One region of the Microbacterium sp. NPDC087868 genome, then DNA from elsewhere that is predicted to be linked to it. Evidence: predicted binding sites of a transcription regulator. Region 1 holds the regulator's gene; each other region holds the start of a gene.

Region 1 (5,938 bases):
CTCGCCCTCGTGCACGAGGTACGGACGGCCGGAGATGTCGACGACGGCCTGGGCGAGCGCCTCGTCGAGCGGCACGAGCGCATCGCCGTAGCGCGAGATGCCCGCCTTGTCGCCGAGCGCCTCACCGATCGCCTGGCCGAGCACGATCGAGATGTCCTCGACGGTGTGGTGCGCATCGATGTGGGTGTCGCCCGAGGCCCGCACCGTCAGATCGGTGAGCGAGTGCTTGGCGAAAGCCGTGAGCATGTGGTCGAAGAACGGAACGGAGGTGTCGATGCGGCTGGCGCCGGTGCCATCGAGGTTCAGCTCGAGCTCGACGGTGGACTCCGACGTGCTGCGCACGCGGCGCGCGGTGCGCGGGGCCGGGGTGGGGGTGCTCATGAGGCCGATTCTATCGAGGCCAGCGCATCGAGGAACGCCGTGGTCTCGGCCTCGGTGCCCGCGGTGACGCGCAGGTGGCCGGGGATCCCGACGTCACGGACGAGCACGCCCTGCTCGTAGAGACGCTGCCACGTGGCCTTCGGATCGGAGACGCCGCCGAACAGCACGAAGTTGGACCAGGACTCGTGAGGCGTGTATCCGAGCGCCTCGAGCGTCGCTATGATCCGATCGCGCTGCGCGACGATCTCCTCGACCATGCCCAGCATGACGTCGGAGTTGCGCAGCGCGGCGACCGCCGCCGCCTGGGTGAGCGCGCTCAGGTGGTACGGCAATCGCACGAGACGCAGGGCGTCGATGAACGCGGGATCGGCGGCCAGGTATCCCACCCGCGCTCCGGCGAAGGCGAAGGCCTTGCTCATCGTGCGCGACACCGCGAGCCGCGGGCGTCCCTCCAGCAGCGTGAGCGCCGAGGGCGCGTCGTGCGGAGCGAACTCCTGATAGGCCTCGTCGACCACGACCACACCGCGCGCGGCGGCATAGACGGCCTCGATGACGTCGAGTCCGAGCGGCGTCCCCGTCGGATTGTTCGGCGAGCACAGGAGCACCACGTCGGGATCGACCTGCTCGATCTGAGCGACCGCCTCTTCCGGGGTGATCGTGTAGTCGGGTTGACGCTCCCCCGCCACCCAGCGCGCGCCCGTCCCCTGGGCCAGCAGGGGGTACATCGAGTACGTCGGCGCGAAGCCGAAGACCGACCGCCCCGGGCCGGCGAAAGCCTGGAGGATGTGCTGGAGCACCTCGTTCGAGCCGTTGCCCGCCCAGATCTGCGAGGCGTCGAGGCCGTGACCGAGGTACTGCGCGAAGCCCTCACGGAGAGCCGTGAACTCGCGGTCGGGGTAGCGATTCACGTCGCGGAGCGCGACCGCGATGTCGTCGAGGATGTCGCTCGCCACGGCATCCGGTACGGGATGCGTGTTCTCGTTGACGTTCAGAGCGATCGGGAGCGGCGCCTGAGGTGCCCCATACGGGGTGAGCCCTCGGAGATCGTCGCGGAGAGGGAGATCATCGAGCGAAGAAGTCACCACTCCATGCTAGGCCGCACGGCCGAGGCCGTTCTCCGCGTTACCGCCTTTTGCGGTGGGGACGACCTTTTGCGGTGGGGACGACGGCCGGACGAGTCAGCTCGCGTACTCCGCGGGGATCGACAGCTCCTGGCCGATCTGCAGCACGCCGCCCTGCAGCATGTTGAGACGAGTGATCTCGCCGATCACCTCTCGCGGGTCGGACTCGGGCGAGACCTCGGCCGCGATCGACCACAGCGTGTCGCCGGGCATCACGGTGACCGTCTCGAACGTCACCGTGCCGGCCCCCTCGCCGGTCGCCAGCGCGCTGCCGCCGCTGAGCGCGGCGAAGGCGATGCCGAATGCGAGCGGAAGCGCGGCCAGAGCGAGCAGCACACGACGACCGCGCGCCGTCAGCCGGAGACGCGTCGCCGGGCGGACCGGACGGACGGCTGCGGTGCTGAAGGTGATGCTGCTCATGTCGTTCTCCTCTGCCTTGCTCCGGTGAACCGGAGGTCTGTCATCACCCGCGAGCGATGACCACGTTGGCGTAGCGTTCGCATCCGCCTCTCGGCCGGGAGGGGCGAGTGCGAAGCTACGTTCCGAAGGTATCTTCGAATTCGAATATCTGTCAAGCTTTCTTCGAAATCACGTTCGCGATTTCACCGACACGCTCGAACAGATCTTCCACATCCGCGCTTTTCTCGGATACGGTTTCGATACCAACACCGAACCACGGGCCTCCGACATTCGAAGAAGGACGCCGGAATCGCGCACCGAAGGAGCATCATGAGCGAGATCACCGCCCCCGATCCCGAGGCACCGCGCACACGCCGTCGGAAGAGCCTGAGCCCCAAGCAGATGGCCATTCTCGAGGTGATCCAGGCGTCGATCGCCCAGCAGGGGTATCCGCCGAGCATGCGCGAGATCGGCGACGCCGTCGGGCTCAAGTCGCTCTCGAGCGTGACCCACCAGCTCGGCCAGCTCGAGCTCAGCGGCTACCTGCGTCGCGATCCCGGCAAGACGCGTGCGATGGAGGTCCTGATCGATCTCCCCGGCACGAGCACCGAGAACCCCGCCGATGTCGCCACTCCCGTGGGCGACGCTGCTCTGGTGCCCCTCGTCGGTCGCATCGCCGCCGGCGTCCCGATCACGGCCGACCAGCACGTCGAGGAGATCTTCCCCCTGCCGCGACAGCTCGTCGGCAAGGGCGACCTGTTCATGCTCAAGGTCTCGGGCGAGTCCATGATCGACGCGGCGATCTGCGACGGCGACTGGGTCGTCGTCCGCTCCCAGCACACCGCCGAGAACGGTGAGATCGTGGCGGCGATGCTCGACGGTGAGGCGACGGTCAAGACCTTCCGGCGCCGCGACGGCCACACCTGGCTGCTTCCGCGCAACTCGGCGTTCGAACCGATCCTCGGCGACGAAGCCGTCGTCCTCGGAAAGATCGTCGCCGTCCTCCGCGCGGTCTGACGCACACCCGGGCCCGGCGCGCTCGCGTCGACGCATAGGCTCGAAGCATGTCGTCACCGTACGGTTCCTGGTCCTCGCCCTTCACCCCGGCATCCGTCGCCGCGGCCTCCCCGCGCCTCGACGGAGCACGATTCGTCGGCGAGGAGATCTGGTGGGCGGAGTCCGTGCCCGCAGAGGGCGGTCGCATGACGGTGCGCTCATCGCTCGGACATGAGGTGCTCCCCGCTCCCTGGAGCGCCCGATCACGCGTGCACGAGTACGGCGGTGGAGCATGGACGGCGGACGCCGATGGCACCCTCTTCTTCGTCCAGGCCGACGATCAGCGCGTCTACCGGCTCGGTCGCGGCACGGAGCCTGTCGCTCTCACTCCTCCGGGCCCCGCCCACGGCGGGCTGCGCGTGCAGGACAGCCGCCTTCTCGCCGTCCGCGAGGACCTGACCTCGACCGAGCACCGTCGGGCGATCGTCGAGATCCCGACCGACGGGTCTGCCGCGGAGTCCCCGTCCGCCGTCATCGTGCACGCCGAGAGCGGCGCCTTCTACGCCCATCCCTCCCTCTCCCCCGACGGCACGAGACTGGCCTGGGTCGAATGGTCGGGCGAGCGGATGCCGTGGGACGAAGCGCACCTGCGTCTGCGTGACCTGCGCTCCGGCGAGACGGGCTCGGTGTCCACGCGTGCGGCCCTGCAGCCGGAGTGGATATCCGAGAACGAACTCCTCTTCGCGGACGACCGCGACGGGCGCTGGGCCGTGCACCGTGTCACCGTCGACGGGATCGCGCCCACGGCCGCGCCGGTCCCTCTCACCTCCGCCGATGCCGACACCGGCTACGGACTGTGGGTGCTCGGCAATCGCTGGTTCCAGCCCCTCGATGACGGCCGTCTCGTGGCCGTGCGCACGAACGGCCGCGACGAGATCGTCGTCCTCTCCGGCGACGGTTCCGAGCGACGCGTCGAGGTGCCGTGCGACGGGCACGTGAGCATCGATGACGTCGTCGGCTCGCTCGTCCTGCTCTCGGGGAACGGATCGGGCGTCACCTCCGGGGTGTGGTGCGCCGATCTCGACACGGGTGCCGTCGTCGCGGTCCGCGGAGGCGAGGCCGTCGATCCCGCGTGGATGCCGCCGCCCCTCGCTCTCACCTTCGACGGCCGTCACGGCCCGGTGCACGCCTACGCGTATCCGCCCGCGAACCCGGGTGCTGCGGCATCCGCCGACGAACTCCCGCCGTACCTGGTGCTGGTGCACGGCGGTCCGACCGCTCATGTGACCGGGGCGACCTCGGCGGCGCTCGCGTTCTACACGAGCCGCGGGATCGGGGTGCTCGACGTGAACTACGGCGGGTCGACCGGCTATGGGCGCGCCTATCGCGAGCGGCTCGACCGCCAGTGGGGCGTCGTCGACGTCGACGACGTCATCGCTGCGGCGCACGGCCTCGCGGCGGCGGGCCTCGCGGACCCGACGCGCATCGCGATCCGCGGAGGCTCGGCCGGTGGTTGGACGGTCCTCTCCGCGCTCGTGCGCGGGGGCGCGTTCGCGGCGGGCATCTCGCGTTACGGCGTCTCCGACCTGAGGATGCTCGTCGCCGACTCCCACGACTTCGAGAAGCACTACATCGACGGCCTCGTCGGTCCGCTCCCGGCATCCGAGGAGCTGTACATCGAACGCTCGCCCCTGACGCACGCCGACCGGATCGACGTTCCGGTGCTCCTGCTCCAGGGAGCCGATGACATCGTGGTGCCTCCGTCGCAGTCCGAGGCGATCCGCGATGCGCTCGCCCGACGGGGCGTCGATCACGAGTACGTGCTCTACCCCGGGGAGGGGCACGGCTTCCGGCGCGCGGAGACGGTCGTCGATGCCCTCGAACGCGAACTCGCGTTCCTGGGTCGGGCGTTCGGCTTCACGCCGTCGCCGTGACCTGCGGCTATTCGCCGACGCGGTTGCGCAGTCGCATCGCGCGTTCCGCTTCGCGCGTGTCCTGACGCTCACGGAGCGTCTGGCGCTTGTCGTACTCGCGCTTGCCCTTGGCGAGTGCGATCTCGACCTTGGCGCGACCGTCGGAGAAGTACAGCTTGAGCGGGATCAGCGTGTAACCGCCCGCCGAGACCGCGTGGGCGATCTTCACGATCTCCTCGCGGTGCAGCAGCAGCTTGCGGATGCGCTTGGCCGAATGGTTCGTCCAGTGCCCTTGCGAGTACTCGGGGATGTGCACGGAGTCGAGGAACACCTCGTTGCCCTTGACGAACGCGTAACCGTCCGAGAGGTTCGCACGCCCCTGGCGCAGTGACTTGACTTCGGTGCCGGTGAGCACCATCCCCGCCTCGTACGACTTCTCGATGTTGTAGTCGTGACGTGCGCGACGATTGGTCGCGATGACCTTCTCCCCGCGTTCCCTGGGCATGATGCTCTCCTGATCCGTGTCGTGCGCTCGCACAACAGCCTTTCAGCATACCTGCGTCACGTGCCTCCGAGCCACTTCCGACCCGGCCGAGATGGTCAGGTGCGCAACCAGCGCCGGATCGCGAAGCCCGCCGAGAGTGCGGCGAGCACGACGCCGATGCCGATCAGCACCGGCACGACCCACGCGGCATCCTGCATTCCGATCCAGGTCGTGATGAAGGGCACGCGTCCCCGCAGGTAGCCGTTCACACCGAAGTGCACGCCCGCGAGAATCGCCGCACTCGCGAGCGCCGATCCCAGCAGGGCGGCGAAGACGCCTTCGAGCACGAACGGCGTCTGGATGAATCGGTTCGACGCGCCCACCAGGCGCATGATCCCGATCTCCTTGCGCCGCGCGTAGGCCGACAATCGGATGGTCGTGGCGATGAGCAGCGTCGCAGCGATGAGCATGAGCACCGCGATCCCGACAGCCACGTACGTCGCGACCGTGAGCGCCGAGAACAGCGGTTCGAGATATTGCAGCTGATCCTTGACCTGCTCGACGCCGGTCTGACCGCTGAAGGCTTCGGAGAGCACCTGGGACTGCCCCGGATCCTTCATCGTCACGAAGAAGACCTCGAACGC
Region 2 (5,938 bases), on a different contig from region 1:
TCGGCACGATGCAGAAGGTGCAGGTGTTGTTGCAGCCCACCGAGATCGACACCCAGCCGCTGTGCGCGGCGTCGCGCTTGGTGGGGAGCGTGGAGGGGAACACTTCGAGCGACTCGAGGATCTCGAGTTCGGCATCGCCGTTGTGGCGTGCGCGCTCGAGGAGACGCGGCAGCGAACCCATGTTGTGCGTGCCGAAGACGACATCGACCCACGGAGCCTTGTCGAGCACGGTCTGCTTGTCCATCTGCGCGAGACATCCGCCGACCGCGATCTGCATTCCGTCCTTGCGGCGCTTGACGCCTGCGAGCTGGCCGAGTGTTCCGTAGAGCTTCCCCGCCGCGTTGTCGCGCACCGCGCAGGTGTTGATGATGACGACATCGGCTTCGTCACCGGCCGCGGCGCGAACGTAGCCTGCACTCTCCAGTGAGCCGGAGAGACGCTCGGAATCGTGCACGTTCATCTGGCAGCCGAACGTGCGTACTTCGTAGGATCTCTGACGACCGTCGGCGTCGACGGCTGCCGACGACGAGGTGATGATCGTCGGTTCACTGCGCGGAGTAGTCATGATCTCTCCATTGTACGAGCGGGAGACGGCTCCTCCGGGCTGACGCGTCAGTCCGACTCGACGAAGCGCACGCCAGAGCTCTTCGTCCCGAACGATGCCTCGTTCAACGCCGTCTTCGCCGCGTTCGTCGCGACGGATCCGCCGTACCCACGACGAGCGAGCTGTCCGAGCAGACGCCGGAGAGCGGTGTCGTGGTCGAGGCGGCTGAGCGAGCGGGCCTTGGTGCGAGCGAACTCCAGCGCGCGCTCCGCGTCGTCGTCCGGCAGTTCGTCGAGCGCTGCGGCGATCACGTCGCGCGGGATCCCGCGCTGCGAGAGCGAGCGGGAGATGGCGACGCGACCCTGGCCCTTGCGATCGACCCCCGCGGCCACGAGCATCTGCGCGAGCTCGTGATCATCGAGGTACCGGCGCCGGAGGAAGTCGTCGATGACGTCGTCGATCTGTGTGCCATCGAGCCCGTGAGTCCTCAAGACCTGCCGGGCCTCGGAGACCGACAGCGATCGAGTACGGAGCTTGCGCACCAGACTCTCTTCGGCCGCTTTTCGAACCTCGACCGGGTCCAGCGCATCGTCGCCGGGAATTCGGTCGTCGACGAACGACACGAGTGAGACGGAAGCGGATACTGGAGCGGGTGGCTCCACCGCTGTATCGGGAGTCTTCGCGGTCGCGGTCGGCGGGGTGACGCCCCGCGCTCCGAAAAGAGGGATGACGGGGGCGATCCGCCCGATGTCCTGATGCGGACCGCCCCCGTTCTCACCGTTCATGATCAGGCCGGGCGACGCTCGGCGAGCTCATCTGCCGGAGCCGCGGGAGCAGCCGCGCCACCAATGCCGAGCTTCTGCAGGATCTGCGTCTCGATGGCGAGTGCCACGTCGGTGTTGTTCAGCAGGAACGTACGGGCGTTCTCCTTGCCCTGGCCGAGCTGGTCACCGTCGTAGGTGTACCACGACCCCGACTTCTTGACGATTCCGTGCTCGACACCGAAGTCGATCAGGCTACCCTCGCGCGAGATGCCCACTCCGTAGAGGATGTCGAACTCCGCCTGCTTGAAGGGCGGGGCCATCTTGTTCTTGACGACCTTCACGCGGGTACGGTTACCCACCGCGTCGGTGCCGTCCTTCAGGGTCTCGATACGACGGATATCGAGGCGAACCGATGCATAGAACTTGAGCGCCTTACCACCGGCGGTCGTTTCGGGAGAGCCGAAGAACACACCGATCTTCTCGCGCAGCTGGTTGATGAAGATCATCGTGGTGTTGGTCTGGTTAAGACCACCGGTGAGCTTGCGAAGCGCCTGCGACATCAGTCGCGCCTGCAGACCCACGTGCGAGTCGCCCATCTCACCTTCGATCTCGGCGCGGGGCACGAGCGCTGCCACGGAGTCGATGACGATCAGATCGATGGCACCGGAGCGCACGAGCATGTCGGCGATCTCGAGCGCCTGCTCACCCGTGTCGGGCTGCGAGACGAGCAGGGCGTCGATGTCGACGCCGAGCTTGGCGGCGTAATCGGGGTCGAGCGCGTGCTCGGCATCGATGAACGCCGCGATACCACCGGCGCGCTGGGCGTTGGCGATCGCGTGCAGCGTGAGCGTGGTCTTACCCGAGGACTCCGGGCCGTAGATCTCGACGATGCGGCCACGCGGGAGGCCTCCGACGCCGAGAGCGACGTCGAGGGCGATGGAGCCGGTGGGGATGACTGCGACGGGTGCGCGCTCGTCGCTGCCCAGCCGCATGACCGAGCCCTTTCCGAACTGGCGGTCGATCTGGGCGAGTGCGGTCTCGAGGGACTTCTCGCGGTCGGCGGGAGATGGCATGTCGTGCTCCTTCTGCTTCGCGTGGTGCCGCCTGTAGGCTGTCGCGGCGCTTCCGGCTGGAAGCAACTCTCCGACAAGGCGTATGGCTCGGTGGCCATGTCTTCACCGTACGAGGAGCCTCCGACATTGCGTCGTCGAGTCACACGAACAGTGGAGAACACGAACGTCTGAACCACTGTGCAGAAGACTACGCCCGCTTCGAACGAATATTCGACGACACGCCGCATCCCGGCATCCGATCTCGACATCGATCGAACGCATGCGCGAACTCAGCGCCGACGCGGCTCCAGCCGGCCGGCACCGTGCCGTCGGTTCTCGGGCACTTCCATCTCGTCGCAGAGCGCGAACCAGATCTCTCGCGGGGGTATCCCCGCAGCCAGAGCCTCTTTCGCCGTGCGACCGGCGAGCGGGGTCAGCACCAGATCGTTCAACACCGACGACGTGCGGCCGGGGAACTCGTCCTCGACGGCACGCAGGAACTCACTTCGACGCATCGCGCAACGACGGGGTGCGTGGGATCAGTGGAGCGAGAGCTCGGGCTCGATCGAGGCGACCAGATCGTCGGGAACGACGTCGGGGAACACCTGGATGCCCTCGAGCACGGAGATGCGATCTCCGACCTCGCGCATGATGGTGGAGATGGGGACGTCGAGCGCATCGGCGACGGAGGCGAGGATCTCGCTCGACGCTTCCTTCTGACCGCGCTCCACTTCGCTCAGATAGCCGAGCGCCACGGAAGCCTTGCTCGCGACCTGCCGAAGGGTGCGCCCCTTCTGCAGACGGAAGTCCCTCAGCACATCGCCGATTTCCTGTCGTACAAGAATCATCGGAACCTCCTCCCCAATCGGTTTCTCGGAGTCTCCCCCGAAGTGATGGCCAGTATAACCTCGCCGACCTTCATAAAATCTACAACTGCACTCTGTGGTTTGAGTGTGAGCACGAAATCAATAACCTCGTCGCGACGGCGACTATTCCCGGCACAGCTCTCGGAGCATCTCGAGGGCGGCTCGAACGGACGCCGACCGAATCCGATTCCGGTCACCGGGGAAGAGGAACGATTGCGCCTCGATGCGCTCCGGCGTGGCGACGGCGATGTGCACGGTTCCGACCGGTTGCCCGTCGGGCGAGACGGGGCCGGCGATTCCCGTCGTCGCGACGCCGACCGCCGCGTCGATGCCGTCCACGCTCACGGCGTGCCGGACACCACGTGCCATCTGCCGCGCGACCTCAACATGCACCGGGCCCTCGCGATCGAGAAGCGGCTCGTCCACGCCGAGCAGCGTGTGCTTGACCGGCGTCGCGTACGCCACCACTCCGCCGAGGACCACGGAGGACGCACCCGGCACGCCGACGAGTTCGGCGATCACCGCCCCGCCCGTGAGCGATTCCGCCACGCCGAGTGTCCAGCCGCGACGCCCGAGCGTCTCGATCACGGATGCCGCGAGATCGGTCATCGACTCCGACGCGCCCCGCGCACCTGGGCGACGACGTAGTCGATCCCGCTCCAGATGGTCAGCACCAGCACCACGAGCATGAGCACGAAGGTGATGAGGGTCCAGGCGGGAAGGCCGATCACCACGTGCAGAGGCATCAGCGCCCAGGCGAGAGCGACACCCTGTACAGCGGTCTTGACCTTGCCCATCCATGCCGCGGCGACGACGTGCTCGTTGACGATCATCAGGCGATGGATCGTGATGCCCCACTCGCGAACGAGGATGATCGCGACGATCCACCAGGACACCTCGCCGAGGATCGCGAGTCCGATGAAACCCGCGCCCGTCAACAGCTTGTCGGCGATCGGATCCCAGAGCTTGCCGAAATCGCTGACGATCTCGTAGCGGCGGGCGAGGTAGCCGTCGACCCAGTCGGTCGAGATGGCGAAGATGAACAGGATGGCCGCAGTCCAGCGCAGCGCGAGATCGGGAACCCCGTAGGTACCCCCGAGCAGGAGCAGTACGAAGAACACCACCGCGAGCGGGATGCGCGCGATGGTGATCGCGTTGGGCAGCTGCCGAGGAATCGCCATCAGTCGCGTCCCGTCAGGCCCCAGGCGTCTTCATCGCCCTCGGCCTCGACGACGGGAAGACCCTCGAACTGCGCGTCGAGAGGATCGGAGGCCATCGCCGCCGCCGGTGCCGGGGCGGGAGCCGCCGGCGCCGCGTTGGGCGTCGCGGGAACGTCCTCACCGCGCAGCTTCGCCATCACTCCCCCGAGCTGCTCCGCCGTGACGAGCACGTCACGAGCCTTGGAACCCTCGGACGGGCCGACGATCTCGCGCGACTCGAGCAGATCCATCAGGCGTCCGGCCTTGGCGAAGCCGACGCGGAGCTTGCGCTGCAGCATCGAGGTCGAACCGAACTGCGAGGAGACGACCAGCTCGGCGGCGGCCAACAGCAGCTCGAGGTCGTCGCCGATGTCTTCGTCGACCTCCTTCTTGCGCGGCTCCAGTGCCTCCTGGACGTCGTTGCGGTACTCGGGCCGTGCCTGACGCGTCACATGCTTGACGACGGCGTCGATCTCCTTCTCATCGACCCACGCTCCCTGCAGACGGAACGGCTTCGAGGACCCCATCGGCGAGAACAGCGCGTCACCCTGACCGATGAGCTTGTCGGCACCGGGGCTGTCGAGGATGACGCGGCTGTCGGTGACGCTCGTCACCGCGAACGCGAGGCGCGACGGCACGTTGGCCTTGATCAGACCGGTCACGACGTCGACGCTCGGGCGCTGGGTCGCGAGCACCAGGTGGATACCGGATGCGCGCGCGAGCTGGGTGATGCGCACGATCGAGTCCTCGACGTCGCGCGGGGCGACCATCATGAGGTCGGCGAGCTCATCGACCACGACGAGGAGGTACGGATACGGCTTGAGCACGCGCTCGCTGCCGACGGGTACCTCGACCTCGCCGGCGCGCACCGCGCGGTTGAAGTCGTCGATGTGACGGAATCCGAACGACGCGAGGTCGTCGTACCGCATGTCCATCTCCTTGACGACCCACTGCAGCGCTTCGGCCGCCTTCTTCGGGTTGGTGATGATCGGAGTGATCAGGTGCGGCACACCCGCGTAGCTGGTGAGCTCGACGCGCTTCGGGTCGATCAGCACCATGCGCACGTCCGCCGGGCGCGCACGCATCAGCAGGCTCGTGATCATCGAGTTCACGAAGCTGGACTTTCCGGAACCGGTGGAACCGGCGACCAGGAGGTGGGGCATCTTCGCCAGGTTCGCGATGACGATGTTGCCGCCGACGTCCTTGCCCACGCCGATCGTCATCGGGTGCGTGCTCTTCTGCGCGGCCGGTGAACGGAGCACGTCGCCGAGCGCGACCATCTCCTTGTCGGCGTTCGGGATCTCGATACCGATCGCACTCTTACCGGGGATCGGCGAAAGGATGCGCACGTCGTTCGAGGCGACGGCGTAGGCGAAGTTGTTGCTCAGCTGCAGGATCTTCTCGACCTTGACGCCGTGGCCCACCTCGACCTCGTACTGCGTCACCGTCGGTCCGCGCGAGAAGCCGGTGACCTTCGCGTCGACCTTGAACTGCGTGAGCACGCTGGTGATCT
Region 3 (5,938 bases), 120 kb from region 1:
GACGAACACGGCGAGACCGGGCTCGAGCGCAGGAGCCGCAGCGGCGAGGACGGTCCCGCCGTACGAGTGTCCGAGCGCCGCGGCGGGTGGGCGACGCAGGTGTGTCTGCACGGTGCGCACGACGGATGCCGCGGCGCGCGCGACCGTGAGACCCGGGTCGCGCGGCGAGCGGCCGTGCCCCGGGAGGTCGATCGCGACGACCCGCCAGCCGTTCGCGGCGAGGAGCGGAACGAGATCGTGCCAGCTCTCGGTCGATCCCATCAGTCCGTGCAGCAGGACGATGCTCCCGACATCGTGCTCGCGCGTGCTGTCAGCGGCCTGGTGCGTCGGCAGCGTGATCTCGGCGTGCAGAGGCATCCGTCGAGTCAATCACGGCATCGGGTCGATCACGGCGTCGGGGTCGATCACGGCGTCGGGGTCGATCACGGTGTCGGGTCGATCACGGTGTCGGGTCGATCACGCTGCGTCGCCGGCGGGCGAGCAGCGCGGCCCCTCCCCCGAGGAGCACTGCGGCGCTCGCGGCGAGGGCGATCGGGGCGATGGTCCCGGCGTCCGCTCCCGTGTCGGCCAGGCGGTCGCCCGGAGCGGTCGCTCCGCCGGACGGGGCCGCGACGATCTCGACTGGCGCCCAACCGATGAGGGCGCCGTCGGTGGCGTAGACGGCGACGCGGTGCGCCCCGAGCGCGGCATCCGTCGGAACGATCGCCTGCACGATGCCGGCAGACGAGGCCGCGAGCGTGCCGAGGTGGGTGGGGTCGGAGAAGAGGTAGACGTCGACGGTTGCGCCGGCGAGGTCGGTCCCGAGCGAGAGATCGAAGGGCGCCCCCTGCGCGACGGTGGCCGGTGCGGTGACGGGGCCGCGGTTGTCGTCGGTGAGGTCGTCGGCCGACGGGGAGGCGGGCACCTCCGGGGCGACCGTCACGGTGAGCGTGGCGGGCTCGGTCGCGGACTCGCCCACGGCGTTGGTGAAGACCGCGCGATAGCGGGTGCCGGAGGCGGATGCCGGGGCGGCGTCGATCGAGAGGGTGGGGGCGGCGGCATCCGGGATCGTCACCCAGTCACCGGCATCCGGCAGCTGCGTCTGCCAGATCACCGTGGGTTCGGGGGTTCCCGTCGCCATGGCGGTGAAGGTCGCGGTCGCGCCCTCGGGGATCTCGGCATCCGACGGCTGCGTGACGATCTGCGGGGCGACGTCCTGCTGCTCCGGCAGGGACGTTCCCGGAACGTCGGTGCCCGGCACTGCGTAGATGAATCTCAGGCCGCGGCTGAACGCCGCTCCGATCACCGAGAGGTGGGTCTCGTCGTCGAAGACCGTGGCGCCCAGTTCGAGTCCGTCGTAAGCGCGGGCGGCGAGCGTGTGCGCGAAGCTCGTCATGTCGCTGGTCATCGGGAACCCGGAGGTCGTCTCCTCGAGCTCTCCGACCGAGAGGAAGACGCGCGCGTCGAGCGCGTCGTGGGTCTCGGCGTAGTCGGCCTCCATGTCGAGGATCGTGCGGTCGTCCCACCAGATCGAGGGGCTCGCGATGACGAACCGGTGGAAGAGTCCGTCGTTGTGGAGCAGCGCATAGGTGGCGAAGAGGCCGCCGAAGGAATGGCCCATGAGTGCGCGGTCGGCGGGGTCGGCGCGGAACTCGCTCTCGATCTGTGGGACGAGTTCGGATCTCAGGAAGTCGAGGAATTCGGGAGCACCGCCGGTCGGCACGTCGGCCGTGATCTCGGTCGGGGTGAGATCGAGGGTGCGGCGCACTCCGGAGGCCGCGAAGCCCTGGCCGGGGTCGTCGTACCCGATGCCGACGACCATCGTGCCCGGCGCGTTCAATCGGGCGGTCTCGACCGCCATCCCGAACTCGGCGTTCGCATCGGTGACGTAGAGGACGCGGTGCGGATCGCCGTTCTCGTCGTAGTTCGCCGGGAGGGCGACCGAGATCTTGTAGTCGCGGCCGGCGGCGGAGGTGGTCGTCCACGTCTGGACGTCGCGGATGAACTCGTCGGGGCTTTCGGCCGAGGCGGCGGCGGTGTAGGTGACGGGTGGGGAGGACGACGCGGGCGTGTCGGTCGCGGCGGCGAGCGCCAGGTTCGCGCCCGCCGTGAGTGCGATCGCGGTCGGGATGCCGAGCAGTCGGCGGAGGTCGAATCTCATGTCGTTTTCCCCTTCATCGGATGCCGCTGGATACCGCTGGATGCCGCTGAATACCGCTGGTGGGAAGCCACGGTAGAGGTGGCTGCACTCGTCGGACATGTGAGGTCGGCCCAGAGCTGCGGTGCGGCGCTGTGGGGAACCTCCGGTCCGATTGGCGACGATTATTCGTCTATATGTTCGAATGTCGGTGGCCTGTGGTGGGCTGTTCGCATGACGGAACTGCTCGACGCGACGGACTCCCAGACGGCGATGATCGCCGATCTGGTGGGCTCGGTGCGGGCGGTCGAGGAGACGATCGCTCGGCTGTCAGCCGTGCGCGACGGGATGCTCGCCGTCGCCGCTCGCGTCGCGGTCGACATCGCGCGGCAGGCGGCGCATCCCGATCACGGCGACATGGCCCTGCGGGCGGTGGCGGCGGAGATCGGGGCGGCAGTGCGGGCGAGCGACCGTACGATCGAGCGGCGGATGGACGAGGCATCGTGGGCGGTCGAGCGATTCGCCGAGGTGTGGGCAGCGCAGGGCGCGGGGCGGATCAGCGCCGCCCACGCCCGGGTCATCGTCGACGCGGGCGCACATCTGGACAACCCGGCCGATCGAGCGCGGTATGCGGCGCGAGCGGTGGAGGCGGCGGTGGTCGAGTCGCCGAACAGGCTGCGGCGGGTGGCGCGGCGGATCGCGGAGCAGTACCAGGCCCGCACCGTCACCGAGCGTCACCGCGACGCGCGGGAGTTGCGGCGGGTGTGGGTGAAGGACCTCGACGACGGGATGGCCGAACTCGGGATGCTCGGGCCCGCCGTCCTCGTCCACGGAATCCACGACCGGCTGACGCGCATGGCGCGGACGATCACCGTGGAGAACGGGCGGGCACGGAAGGCGGCGAAGGGGACCGCCCCGGACAGCCACTTCCCCGCCGACACGGACCTCGGCTCCCCCACCGACTCGGACCGCGACTCCGACACCCGCACGACCGATCAGCTGCGCGCCGACCTGCTCGCCGACATCGCACTCACCGGCGCTCCGACCGGGCACGACACCGAGGCGGGACTGCTCGGCGAGATCCGCGCACGGGTAGAGATCACCGTCCCCGTCTTCACCCTCATGGACGACGACCCCGGCGGCCACAACGGCGGTAGCGCCTCCGGCGCACCCCCGGCAGAGCTCGACGGCCACTCCCCCATCGACACCCGCACCGCACGCCTTCTCGCAGGCGACGCGACCGGATGGGAACGGGTGCTCACACACCCGATCACCGGCGCACTCCTCGCCGTTGACCGCTACCGCCCGTCGGATCAGCTCACCCGACACCTCCGGGCTCGCGATCAACGCTGCCGCTTCCCCGGCTGCAACATCGCCGCACGACGATGCGACATCGACCACACCCACGCCGCGTCCGACGGCGGTGAGACCTGCGCCACCAACCTCGCGCACCTCTGCCGACGACACCACATGCTCAAACACCACTCGCTCTGGCGCGTCCAACACCGACGCCCCAGGGAGGACGACGTCGGGCTCCATCTCGAAGGCGGAGGAGCAGATCAGAGCATCAGAACCACCGGCGATCTCGTCTGGACCAGCCCGACCGGAACGATCTACATCGACCGCCCGCCTGAGCAGAACACGGTCAGGTTCACCGACAGCCGGTGATTCGCCCTCCGGCATGATGCCAACGGGCGCGATGTCTTCCGGCACTATGCCGTCGGGCACGATGCCCTAGACGCGATCCCCGCAGACGCGCTGCCCTCAGGCACGACGCCGTCAGACGCGACGCCGTCAGACACGACGCCGTCAGGCACGACGCCGTCAGGCGCGCTGCGCGACCTCGACGACGGTGTCGATTCCGCGAGCGGCGAGAGCGGCGGCATCCTGAGCGGTGCGCGAGGTGACGACGGTCACGGGCTCGCCCTGTTCCCGCAGCTCGTGCCAGCGCTCGAACACCCGCCCGCCGGGGGCGAGGTCGGTGCGCGAGAGCGGAAGGTCATCGGCATCCACGTCGATCACGACGCCCACGGTGCGCGGCATGACCGGAGAGTCACCGGCACCGGCACCGGCACCGGCACCGGCACCGGCAGCATCCGCCCGCGCCTGAGCGACCAGCTCCGCGAACCGCCGACCCAGCGGCTTGACGACGTTCTCGGTGTCGAGCAGTCCGAGCGAGTACTCGAGATCCTTGTAGTCCCCGAGCGAGCGCGACACGTCATGCGAGCACCACCACGTGATGCCGTAGAGGCCCTCGGTAGTCAGCGCCGCCTCGACCGTGCGCGAGGCGAACTCGGGCATCTCGTCGTCGGCGAGATTCATCGACGGTGCACCCACCTCCTGCAGCCACACCTTGCGCTGCGGATCGGTCGCGAACGCCTTCGAGAGCTCGATCATCCACTCGGCGTGGCGAACCGACGGCGACGAGAGGCCGCCGTAGCGCGCCGCGGTGCCGTTGAAGATCCACGAATGCACCGTCGTGACATCACCGAGACGGGACGCGTGCTCGGGCAGGAACGGATGCCCGTCGCGGTACCAGAGGTGGTCGTTCTCGCTGTGCGCGATGAGGTGGCGCGGATCACGATCGCGCGGCGCCCCCAGCAGGCTCTCGAGCCAGTGCGTGATCTGCGCGCTCTCGGCGGGCATCGCGGCGGGGTTGGGCAGCTGGAACTGATTGAGCTCGTTGCCGAGCGTCAGACCGATGAGGTTCGGCTTGTCGCGCACTGCATCGTAGACCGCGGCGACGAGCGCCGCCTGCGCCTGGATCGCCTTCTCGTCGGTGAACATGTTGCCGTCGTGCCAGTTGACCAGCCACGCCGGCACGAAGTCGAAGCCCGACATGTGGCCCTGGATGACGTCGACAGCGATGTCGAGCTCGAACTCGGCCGCGATGTCGGCCACGAGAGCGATGTCGTCGAGCGCCTTGCGGCGGATGAGCGTCCGGTTCGGCTGCAGCACGGGCCACAGCGGGAACACCCGCACATGATCGAGCCCCAGCCCGGCGAGCGCCTCGAAGTCCGCGCGCACGACATCGGCGTCGATCCCCATCCACTGGAACATCCAGTCCTGAGAGGGGGTGTAGTTCGCCCCGAAACGCGGTGTTTCGAAGCGCGGTGCATCGGAGCGCGGAGTGTTGTCAGTCACTGATCTGTGGTCCTTCTCGATCGTGGGCAGGAAGTCTCGGGGATCGGGGATCATGCATCCGTCGGCGCGGGGCCGCTCGATTCGCGCACGATCAGGCGCCGCGCCGACACGCTCTGCGACACGACGTCCTCGCCGCTCACGAGCTGTGCGAGCAGCGCCACGGCGGTGCGAGCGCTCTCCTCGACCGGGGCGTCGAGCGCGGTGAGCCGCGGGCGCACCAGGCTCGAGACCCAGGAGTCCTCCCAGGCGATCACCGACAGCTGCTCGGGCACGCGCACACCGATCTCGGGCGCATGCGCAACGATCTCGGCCGCGAGGGCCTCACTGTCGACGAGCAGGGCCGTCGTCGTTCCGGCGCGCGCCAGCAGATCGGCCACCGGATCGGATGCCGCGCGCTCCCAGCGCAGCACGAGCGAGGTCATGCCGCGCTTCTCTGCGGCATCCACGAACCGACGATCACGATCGCGGGCGTGCACGAGACCGGGCGAATCGCTCACGCGCGCGACGGCGCGGTGGCCGAGACCGTGAAGGTGCTCGAGCACCTCCTCGTACGCGGCATCATCGTGCACGGTCACGGCCGGCACGGCGTCGTCGACCGGCGCTCCGAGCAGCACGGCGGGTGCGCCGAGCTCGCGAACGAAGCCGATGCGGGGGTCGTCGTCGCGGAGGTCGACGAGC

What was found. Region 1 encodes LexA, which represses DNA repair genes until DNA is damaged. Its sites were predicted from a motif close to TCGAACANNTGTTCGA; they were not measured.
Region 2: the regulator LexA is predicted to act here: its motif matches at 2,580-2,595, upstream of recA (recombinase RecA).
Region 3: the regulator LexA is predicted to act here: its motif matches at 2,306-2,321, upstream of ACI2JZ_RS15780 (DUF222 domain-containing protein).

The regions. Positions count from the first base shown of each region.
Region 1 covers NZ_JBJDNO010000004.1:499,411-505,348, reverse strand. Annotated here, with positions in the region: gene hisB (imidazoleglycerol-phosphate dehydratase HisB) at 1-381, opposite strand, end outside; gene ACI2JZ_RS16360 (histidinol-phosphate transaminase) at 378-1,463, opposite strand; gene ACI2JZ_RS16355 (LysM peptidoglycan-binding domain-containing protein) at 1,560-1,922, opposite strand; gene lexA (transcriptional repressor LexA) at 2,232-2,918, shown strand; gene ACI2JZ_RS16345 (S9 family peptidase) at 2,966-4,831, shown strand; gene smpB (SsrA-binding protein SmpB) at 4,839-5,315, opposite strand; gene ftsX (permease-like cell division protein FtsX) at 5,411-5,938, opposite strand, start outside.
Region 2 covers NZ_JBJDNO010000001.1:699,857-705,794, forward strand. Annotated here, with positions in the region: gene miaB (tRNA (N6-isopentenyl adenosine(37)-C2)-methylthiotransferase MiaB) at 1-565, opposite strand, end outside; gene ACI2JZ_RS03540 (regulatory protein RecX) at 613-1,167, opposite strand; gene recA (recombinase RecA) at 1,332-2,381, opposite strand; gene ACI2JZ_RS03550 (DUF3046 domain-containing protein) at 2,651-2,875, opposite strand; gene ACI2JZ_RS03555 (helix-turn-helix domain-containing protein) at 2,900-3,208, opposite strand; gene ACI2JZ_RS03560 (CinA family protein) at 3,350-3,835, opposite strand; gene pgsA (CDP-diacylglycerol--glycerol-3-phosphate 3-phosphatidyltransferase) at 3,832-4,407, opposite strand; gene ACI2JZ_RS03570 (DNA translocase FtsK) at 4,407-5,938, opposite strand, start outside.
Region 3 covers NZ_JBJDNO010000004.1:384,098-390,035, reverse strand. Annotated here, with positions in the region: gene ACI2JZ_RS15790 (alpha/beta fold hydrolase) at 1-357, opposite strand, end outside; gene ACI2JZ_RS15785 (alpha/beta hydrolase-fold protein) at 440-2,140, opposite strand; gene ACI2JZ_RS15780 (DUF222 domain-containing protein) at 2,351-3,784, shown strand; gene ACI2JZ_RS15775 (glycosyl hydrolase) at 3,941-5,260, opposite strand; gene ACI2JZ_RS15770 (LacI family DNA-binding transcriptional regulator) at 5,311-5,938, opposite strand, start outside.